DNA from 3 places in the Geobacillus sp. GHH01 genome. Region 1 is predicted to be linked to each of the others. Evidence: riboswitches for the same ligand, from Rfam matches in the RefSeq annotation. Region 1 holds a riboswitch; each other region holds the start of a gene.
The links. A riboswitch is a leader RNA that binds a small molecule or an ion and turns the genes downstream of it on or off. The one in region 1 is predicted to bind S-adenosylmethionine.

Region 2: linked by a shared signal. The riboswitch ahead of GHH_RS06365 (hypothetical protein) and the one ahead of metK (methionine adenosyltransferase) in region 1 are both predicted to bind S-adenosylmethionine.
Region 3: linked by a shared signal. The riboswitch ahead of mtnK (S-methyl-5-thioribose kinase) and the one ahead of metK (methionine adenosyltransferase) in region 1 are both predicted to bind S-adenosylmethionine.

The regions. Positions count from the first base shown of each region.
Region 1 covers NC_020210.1:2,927,781-2,931,059, reverse strand. Annotated here, with positions in the region: gene pckA (phosphoenolpyruvate carboxykinase (ATP)) at 1-1,566, opposite strand, end outside; SAM riboswitch class I at 1,785-1,899, shown strand; gene metK (methionine adenosyltransferase) at 2,029-3,240, shown strand; gene GHH_RS14420 (gamma carbonic anhydrase family protein) at 3,263-3,279, opposite strand, start outside.
Region 2 covers NC_020210.1:1,256,710-1,259,988, reverse strand. Annotated here, with positions in the region: gene GHH_RS06375 (PaaI family thioesterase) at 9-491, opposite strand; gene GHH_RS06370 (VOC family protein) at 592-975, opposite strand; gene GHH_RS06365 (hypothetical protein) at 991-1,314, opposite strand; SAM riboswitch class I at 1,396-1,500, opposite strand; partial or broken gene opp4A (oligopeptide ABC transporter substrate-binding protein) at 1,562-3,279, opposite strand, start outside.
Region 3 covers NC_020210.1:859,402-862,680, forward strand. Annotated here, with positions in the region: gene mtnK (S-methyl-5-thioribose kinase) at 11-1,201, opposite strand; SAM riboswitch class I at 1,340-1,508, opposite strand; gene GHH_RS04400 (carbon-nitrogen family hydrolase) at 1,603-2,415, opposite strand; gene GHH_RS04405 (pyridoxal phosphate-dependent aminotransferase) at 2,513-3,279, shown strand, end outside.

The sequences.
Region 1 (3,279 bases):
TTTTTCGATGGACGGATCGATGTGGGCGAATTTTTGGAAGTTGGCGCGGAATTTTTGCGCCAGCTCTTTTGCTTTTTGTTCGTATGCTTGTTTGTCGGCCCATGTGTTTTGCGGCTGCAGGACGTCATCCGGCACGCCGGGGACGCGGGTTGGGATGGCGAGGCCGAAAATCGGATCTTTGACTGTTTCGACGTTGTCGAGCTCCCCTTCGACGGCGGCTTGCACCATCGCCCGGGTGTAGGCGAGCTTCATGCGGCTGCCGACGCCGTACGCCCCCCCTGTCCAACCGGTGTTGACCAAAAAGACGCGGACGTTGTGTTCGGCGATTTTTTGCCCGAGCATTTCCGCGTATTCGACGGCCGGGCGCGGCAAAAACGGTGCGCCAAAGCACGTTGAGAACGTTGCTTCCGGTTCGGTGACGCCGCGTTCGGTGCCGGCGAGCTTGCTTGTGTAGCCGCTTAAGAAATGGTACATCGCTTGTTCGCGCGTCAGCTTGCTGATCGGCGGCAGGACGCCGAACGCATCAGCCGTCAAAAACACGATCGTGGACGGATGGCCGGCGACGCTCGGGTCGATGATGTTTTGGATCGCCTGAAGCGGGTAGGCGGCGCGCGTGTTTTCCGTCAGCGTGCCGTCGTCGTAATTCGGCACCCGCGTCGCGTCATCGAGGACGACGTTTTCGAGCACCGCGCCGAAGCCGATGGCGTCAAAAATTTGCGGCTCTTTCTCGCGCGATAGGTTGATGCATTTCGCATAGCAGCCGCCTTCGATGTTGAAAATACCGCGGCTTGACCAGCCGTGTTCATCATCGCCGATCAAGCGGCGGTTCGGGTCGGTCGAGAGCGTCGTTTTTCCCGTTCCCGACAAGCCGAAAAAGAGGGCGACGTCGCCTTCCTGGCCGACGTTGGCCGAGCAGTGCATCGGCAGGATGCCTTGTTCCGGCAGCAAATAGTTCATCACCGAGAAAATCGATTTTTTCATTTCGCCGGCATACTCGGTGCCGCCGATCAACACGGTGCGCCGTTCAAACGAGATGATGATGAACGCTTCCGAGCGCGTGCCGTCGACTTTCGGGTCGGCTTTAAAGTTCGGCGCGCAAATGACGGTGAATTGCGGCTCATGCACGGCGAGCTCTTCGGCGTTCGGCCGAATGAACAGCTGATGGACGAACAAGTTGTGCCAGGCGAATTCGTTGACGACTTGAATCGGCAGCCGGTATTTCGGATCGGCGCCGGCAAAGCCTTTAAACACGAACAGTTCATCTTTCTTCATTAAATAGTCGAGCACTTTGTCGTACAGTTTATCAAACGTCTCCGGAGACATCGGCTGGTTGACCGCTCCCCAGTCGATCGTTTGCTTCGTTGACGGTTCTTCGACGATGTATTTGTCTTTCGGCGACCGCCCTGTGTACTTGCCGGTCGTGACCGCGACGGCTCCGGTGTGCGTCAGCCGTCCTTCGTTCCGCTGCAGGACTTTCTCGACGAGCTCGGCGACGGACAGTTGATGATGCACGTACGGTTTTTGCAGCAATACATCAAGCTTATTCGTCATGTTTGCGATCCCCATATTCAAAACCTGCCTTCTTTTTGAAATCACTCTTGAAAATAGTATAACACATTTTTATTAATAGTCCATACTAATTGTGTGGGTTTTTCAAACTTTATTTTGCCCAATGTGTCGATTTCCTTGAGGAAAGAATTTTCTCGGCTGGAAATGATAAAAAATGAATTTTGATAGTTGACTTTGCCGATTCCATTGCGATAAGATAAGTCATTGAACGGATACTCTTATCCCGAGCCGGTGGAGGGACAGGCCCGATGAAGCCCAGCAACCGTCACAACTGTACATGTGTGAAATGGTGCTAACCTGTGGCAAGGCGCAGTCCTTGAACGATAAGAGTGAAAGGAAGCAATACGATTGCCATGACCTTTCCTCAGCCGTTACAGGAAAGGTTTTTTATATTGCGAAGGGAAAAAGGGAAATGAGTTCCGTGTCGCCACATTATGCCAAGAGGAGGAAACAAACCGAATGTCAGCCAAACGCCGCTTGTTTACTTCAGAGTCTGTGACGGAAGGACATCCGGATAAAATTTGCGACCAAATTTCTGACGCCATTTTGGATGCCATTTTGGAAAAAGATCCGAACGCCCGCGTCGCCTGCGAAACGAGCGTCACGACCGGGCTGGTGCTCGTGAGCGGGGAAATCACGACATCAACATACGTGGACATTCCGCGCATCGTCCGCGATACGGTCCGGGAGATCGGCTACACGCGCGCCAAATACGGATTTGACGCCGATACGTGCGCGGTGCTGACGTCGATTGACGAACAATCGCCGGACATTGCGATGGGGGTGAACCGGGCGCTTGAGGCGCGCGAAGGTCAGATGACTGACGAGGAAATTGAAGCGATTGGCGCCGGCGACCAAGGATTGATGTTTGGGTTCGCCTGCAATGAGACGGAAGAATTGATGCCGTTGCCGATTTCGCTTGCGCACCGCTTGGCGCGCCGATTGGCGGAAGTGCGCAAAACGGATGTCTTGCCGTACTTGCGGCCGGACGGGAAAACGCAAGTGACGATCGAATACGATGAAAACGGCAAACCGGTGCGCGTCGATACGATCGTCGTTTCCGCGCAGCACCATCCGGAAATTACGCAAGAGCAAATCGAGCGCGACATTAAAGAACAGGTCATCAAGCCGGTCGTGCCCGCAGAGCTGCTTGATGAGAACACGAAATATTTCATCAACCCGACAGGACGGTTTGTCATCGGCGGTCCGCAAGGGGATGCTGGGTTGACGGGGCGCAAAATCATCGTCGATACGTACGGCGGCTACGCCCGCCACGGCGGCGGCGCGTTCTCGGGCAAAGATCCGACGAAAGTCGACCGCTCGGCGGCGTATGCGGCCCGCTATGTCGCGAAAAACATCGTCGCGGCAGGACTGGCCGACAAATGCGAAGTGCAGCTTGCCTACGCGATCGGCGTCGCCCGCCCAGTTTCGATTTCGATCGATACGTTCGGCACCGGCAAAGTATCGGAAGACATTTTGATTGAGGTCGTGCGCAACAACTTCGATCTCCGCCCGGCGGGCATCATCAAAATGCTCGACCTTCGCCGCCCGATTTACAAACAGACGGCTGCTTACGGCCATTTTGGGCGTACGGACATCGACCTGCCGTGGGAGCGCACCGACAAAGCCGCCTTGTTGAAAGAACAAGCGCTGGCGTTGGCGGACAAGTGATGAAAGAAAAAGAGCTGCCTGATCACGGCAGCTCTTTTT
Region 2 (3,279 bases), 1.7 Mb from region 1:
TTTGCTTGTCATCCCTGGACAAACGTTTTCGGCATGACGACCGCGACGACTTGACCGCGGGCGCACAGTTCGCCGTTGGCGAACACCTCGGTGTCCACTTGCCATTTTTTCGGGTGAATCTCCGTCACCGTTCCGACGGCGACAAGCGGCACGCCATGCGGCGTCGGCTTGACAAAGTCGACATGAAGCGACGCGGTGACAAAGCGCGGCGGCGTTTCCCCGCTTCCCGGCTCATGGCCGTTTTTCCGATGCAAGGCGAGCGCCGCCGACCCGGTGCCATGGCAGTCGATGAGCGAGGCGATCAGCCCGCCGTACACAAACCCGGGGATCGCCGTATGTTCCGGGCGCGGCGTATAGACGGTCACCGTTTTGTCTCCGTCCCAGCCGGTGCGGAAATGATGGCCTTGCTCATTCAACCGTCCGCAGCCGTAGCACCAGGCGAATTCATCCGGGTAGTCGTCTTGAATGGCGCGAATGACTTGCGGCTCCATCTGTTCTCCTCCTCTCCCCTTTACCTATACGCGGTGCACTCCCTATTTTCCTTCTTGCACGGCAAAAGGCGGCCATCGGTATGGCCACCTTCCCCTTCGTTCATTGCGCCGGCTCGTAAAACTCGATCCATTCGCCGTCCGGACCAAGGAAAAATAAGTATTTCGCCCCGTTTGGGAGCGTTGTAATTTCATCCCACACTAGCGGGACGCCGAGCGACTGAAGCCGTTCTTTTTCCTGCTCGATGCCTTCGACCGTAAACGCCACGTGGTGCACTTTTCCTTCCGTCGGCAAATCCGGGTTGTATCCTTCGATCAGCTCGACGACGATCGAGCCGTCAATCCCTAAAAACGCCAATTTCATCGTTCCGTTCGTATGAATCATTTCGTCGAGCAGCTCCAGGCCGACGACGTTTTGGTAAAATGCCTTTGATGTCTCGATGTCTTTCACTTGAATGCCGACATGCTCAAATTTTTTGACTGCCATTCGTCCTCTTCCTTTCTATGACTCCATTAACCATACAGCTTGTAAATACGGCGTCATCCGCATTGGAAAAACCCCTTTTTTCCCAAGCTCTGTCCATATGTAGCGATCAAGGGCGTACGGTCCGTCCGCCTTCCATTCGTCCGCCTCGCTGTCGGTCAACAACACTGAAAAGGTTGTCCCTTGCGCTTTCCCATACAAGTGGGTATATCCGCCCCCGCGGTCGACATAAACCGCCGCTTCAGGGTCAAACCGAATCAGCTCCGCCTGCACGCAGCGCATGACATGAACGGCGAACGCAGCGGCACGGAGATGAGCGGCCATGCAAGCTCGGATCGACATGTCCCTCTCCACTATTTCCCCCTTCACCCCCTATCGACAAAAACCCCTTTCGCCTCGGAATGATGCGAAAGGGGACAGCCGTTCTTATCATCCAAAGCGAGACCGCTTTGCGGGTGTTAGCACCTTGCCGGCGGCAGGTTGCTGTGGGGTCATCAAGCCCGTTCTCTCGCCCACTCTTGATAAGACGTATGATCATTTGTCTTTCATGTTACCATATCGAATCCCATAGAAGCAATCGCTTTTTTGTTTATTCCGCCACTTCCGGCTGCTCGGCCGTGACGCCGACATCTTTCCACGTCAGCTTCGAGCTCGGGTCAACCGTAAAGTTGGCGACGCGGTTGTTGACTGCGTAGATGGCGGAACGATACAACGTTGGGATGACCGGCACTTCTTCGTTCATTAGCTTTTGCCACTCGCTGTAAATTTTCCGGCGATACTCCTTGTCAAACGCCTGCTCGGAATGGCCTTTTTCTAGCAGCTCATCATTTTTCTCGTTCACCCAACGCGAGTAGTTGAACATGACGTTGCGGCCGTACAATCCGTACGGGTCGACGTCCGTTCCCGTTGCCCAAGCGGCAGCGTAAACATCCACTTTCGGGTCATCTTTTTCAACCATGTCATAGAACGAGTTGAACTCCGCCAGACGGCCGTCCACCAATTGGACATCCAAGCCAACGTCTTTCCAGCATTGCATGTAAAACTTCGCCAACGGCTCGGCAATATCGCCGCCGCTCATCGCCAAAAAGTTGATCGTAAACTTTTTGCCGTTCGGATCTTCGCGCAAGCCGTCGCCGTCCACATCTTTATAGCCGGCCTCATCAAGCAGCTGTTTTGCTTTTTCCGGATTATACGTGTACCCTTTGATCGAGCTGTCATGGTATCCCGGGAACGACGGCGGGATCAGCGTGGTCGCCGGGAAGCGCAAGCCGTGGTACAAGCGATCAGCCACTTCTTGGTTGTTGATGGCGTACGCCATGGCTTGGCGCAGCTTTTTGTTCTGGAATTTCGGATTGTCCATCACATTTTCTTGCTTTTTCGCATCCCAATGGCCGAGTTTAAAGCCGATATAGTTGTACGCCAAATCCACTCTACCGATAAACTGAATGTTTTTCGTCCCTTTCGCGTTCAAATATTGGTCAGTCGGGAACTCAGCGACGTCAATTTCGCCTTTTTTCAGCGCTTGCAGGACGACTTGCGGGCTGACGACTTTCAAAATGACGCCTTCCAAGTTCGGTTTGCCAGCCCAGTAGTCATCATTGCGAACAAACTCTACCGACTCGCCCGGAACGATTTTCTTCACTTTAAACGGACCGAACCCGATCGGGTTTTTCCGGATTTTATCCGATTTCGCCAAGTCTTTGATCGGAATGTCTTTCAAGTAATGCTTCGGCAGCGGATACGCCCAAATGCCAGTCAACACCGACGGATTGGCCTGTTTCCATGTGATCGTCAACGTCTTTTTGTCGATGACTTTAATGCCGGAAATTTTATCCGCTTTGCCGCTGTGATATTCTTCCATCCCGACGATCCCTTGGATGAGCGCATCGCCATAGCGGACGCCGGTGTAATCTTTATGGCCGATGACCAAATACGCATACTCCAAGTCTTCAGCGGTCACCGGCTGGCCGTCATGCCAATTCACATTGTCTTTAATATGGATTGTCATCGTCTTTTTATCATCCGACAACTCATACGTGGCAGCCCCATCATTTGTAATTTCATAGTCACCGTTCGTCCGAAAAAGCGACTCGTCAAAAAATTACAAAATCTCTGCGTCGGGCGCTCCGGTGTAGAATGCATAGCTGAGCGTCCCTTCAAACGGCGTATCGGACACAAGGCCGTATTTCAACACGCCGCCATCGATGATTTTCCCGTCGTTTTTCACCGTCATCGGGAATTTGCTGATGTCTTCCTTCTGAGCCGCCGGTTTTTCGTTATTGTTGCCCTTTCCGCTCGTTGTGTCGG
Region 3 (3,279 bases), 1.5 Mb from region 1:
TCGAATGGCATTACTGCTTGGTTTCGGCGAGCAGCCGGCGGAAGCCATCCGTTCCTGTCAGCTCAGCCCGCTCAATGATCAAGCGGCGGCCGAGGCGGAGCGCATGCCGTTTGGCAACAAGCCGTTCATCTTTGTGCTCGATGCCGTCAAGGTCCGCCACATGGGCGAGGCCGATCGTCCGGCGGATGACTTCGCAGCCGGCAAAGCCGACAGCATCGATGAACGCGTGCCGGAGCACGTCCTCGAGCAAGCCCGGCGTCGCGGCGTACGTTTCCACGCTCTCGGTGCGCCAAAGGGTTGAGAACACGGACGCAAAGACGTCCCATGTCCGGTCGATGTGGTCAAAGAGCGGTTGGCGCTCTAATTCAGGGCGGGACAACGCATTTAACAGCAAATTGGCGAAAAATTGGCCAAGGTCAAACCCGATCGGACCGTAAAAGGCGAATTCCGGGTCGATCACTTTCGTTTCGTCGGCGCTTACGAAAATGCTGCCGGTATGCAAATCGCCATGCAAGAGCACATCGGCTTCGGTTAAAAACTTGCGCTTCAGCTTTGCTGCTTCTAGGTGCAAGCGGTCATCGCGCCAAAGCGCTTCAACGTCTGGGCGCAATTCGTCTTCAAAGTTGTTCGTTTCGTGGTCAAAAAACGGGTCGGTGAAGACGAGGTCTTCCGTGATTTTGCACAGTTCCGGATTGACGAAGCTTTGCGCCAATTTCTTTTTCTCTTGCTGGTTCATGCCGAAATCAGACGTATAAAACGCCGTCTTGGCGACAAACTCGCCGATATGCTGGGACAAAAGCGGATACGTTTTTCCTTCGATCAACCCTTTGCGGGCGATTTGCAAACGGGATAAGTCTTCCATCACCGTAATGGCGAGCGATTCGTCAGAATAGTAGACTTTCGGCACGTATTGCGGCACATAGCTCGCAAACGTGCGCAGCGCGTTGCTTTCGATGACGGCGCGCTTTAACGTAAGCGGCCAGCTTTCGCCGACCACTTTGGCGTACGGCAACGCTTGTTTGATGATTACGCCTTGCTTTGTTTCTTGGTCGACGATATGAAACACTAAGTTCAAGTTGCCGTCGCCGATCTCGCGGCACAAAAGAGGCGCCCCGTCGCGGAATAAGCCGAGGCGGACAGCGAGAGATACCGCCTTCGGTTCGGTCAGCGGTTCGTAAACCGATGTTTGAACAGTGGTCATTGCCTTGTTCCCCCTTTTTTCATTTCGCTCGTTTTCAAATGCCGGTTCTGACGCGCGCTAAAACTCGGCGTTTCCGACAAATGAAAAAGCCTCTTTCGCATACGGAAAGAGGCTTGAAGATTCATTCGTTCTTCGCGCCTCTTATCTTTCAGAAAGACATCGGTCTTTCTGTTGGACTTAGCACCGTGCCCTGCGGAAGCATGACGCTTCCGGCGCCGCCCTTGGCGTGCGCCCTATCTCACGATAGCATTACGGTCGGTTGCTGGGCTTCATTGGGCCAATTCCCTCAGCCAACTCTTGATAAGAGTACCGATTTCTTGTATTCAGTTTCGGGAATTTTCACGATGTTCTCAATCGTTTGGTTGTTTGATTCGAATGATACATGGTCGGCCAATCGATTGTCAATACGTTTTGAAAAAATTTTTTGCCGTTTCATAGTCGTGCGGCCGGCGGTCGGCAAACACCGGGATGCGCGCACGGACGTCCGCAACGAGCGCGGGATCGATGTCGGCCGAGAGAATGCCCGGCTTCTCGTCCGCCTCGGCGATCACTTCGCCCCATGGGTCGATGACGAGCGAATGGCCGGCAAAGACGTTGTTCGGGTCGCGGCCAGCCCGGTTGCAGGCGACGACGTAGCATTGGTTTTCAATCGCCCGCGCCATCAAGAGCGTCCGCCAATGGTGCAGGCGGGGAAGCGGCCATTCGGCGACGACAAACAGCACTTCCGCCCCAGCCAAAGCATGGGCGCGAATCCACTCCGGAAAGCGGATGTCATAGCAAATGACCCCGGCGCATGAAAGCCCGTCGAGCGAAAACAAGCCTAAGCTGCTTCCCGGCTGCAAATACAAATGTTCATCCATCAATTGGAACAGATGGAGTTTGCTATATTCGCCGACGATTTGACCGTTCCGGTCGGCCACGATCATCGTGTTCGTCACGCCGGTTGTTGTTTTTTTAGCGACCGAGCCGGCGACGAGATGGATGCTGTGTGCTTGCGCTAGGCGGGAGGCGAACGCTTTGGCCCGTTCGGCGCCTTCGTCGGCAATCTCATCTAGGCGCGTCAAATCGTAGCCGGTCGTCCATAATTCCGGCAGCACGATGATATTCGCGCCGTCCTTGACGGCCGATTCAATGGCGCTTTCCGCGCGCCGTTCGTTTTCGTTCGGGTCGCCAAACGCAATATCAAGCTGGAGGCAGGCGATGCGGATCGTCATGAGTTTTCACCTCGAAAAAATTTTGCTTTACATTTTGCTTTTTACGATATATGATGTTGCACTAGAATTTCAAGAATTTTTTAAGAAGGTGTGGGCGATGACGATGGAAATTCCTTTTTCCGAGTTGCTTGAGCAGCTGCCAAAGCAATTTTTCGCCTCGCTTGTCGCAAAAGTCGGGGAGAAAATCAAGGCCGGATGCGACGTGATCAATTTAGGGCAAGGCAACCCGGATCAGCCGACGCCAAAGCATATCGTTGAGGCGATGCAGCGGGCGGCGGCTAATCCGAAATACCATAAATATTCGCCGTTTCAAGGCTACTTCTTTTTGAAAGAAGCCATCGCCGCGTTTTACGCGCGTGAATACGGGGTGAACATCGATCCAGACCGCGAAGTCGCCATTTTGTTCGGCGGCAAGGCCGGGCTTGTCGAGCTGCCGCTTTGCCTCGTCAACCCGGGCGATGTGGTGCTGGCCCCGGACCCGGGCTATCCGGACTATTGGTCGGGGATCGCGCTTGCCCGCGCGCGGATGGAAATGATGCCGCTTGTTGCGGAAAACGGTTTTTTGCCGGACTATGAAGCCATTCCGGCGGCAGTGGCCGACCGAGCGAAGCTCATGTTTTTAAACTATCCGAACAATCCGACCGGCGCGACGGCGACAAAGGAATTTTTCGCGGAGACGGTGGCGTTTGCCGCCAAGCACGGCATTGCCGTCGTGCACGATTTCGCTTATGGGGCGATCGGCTTTGACGGCCGGAAACCGGTCAGCTTCCTGGAAGTCGATGGGGCGAAAGACGTCGGCGTCGAAATTTATACGTTTTCGAAAACATACAATATGGCCGGCTGGCGTGTGGCGTTTGCCGTCGG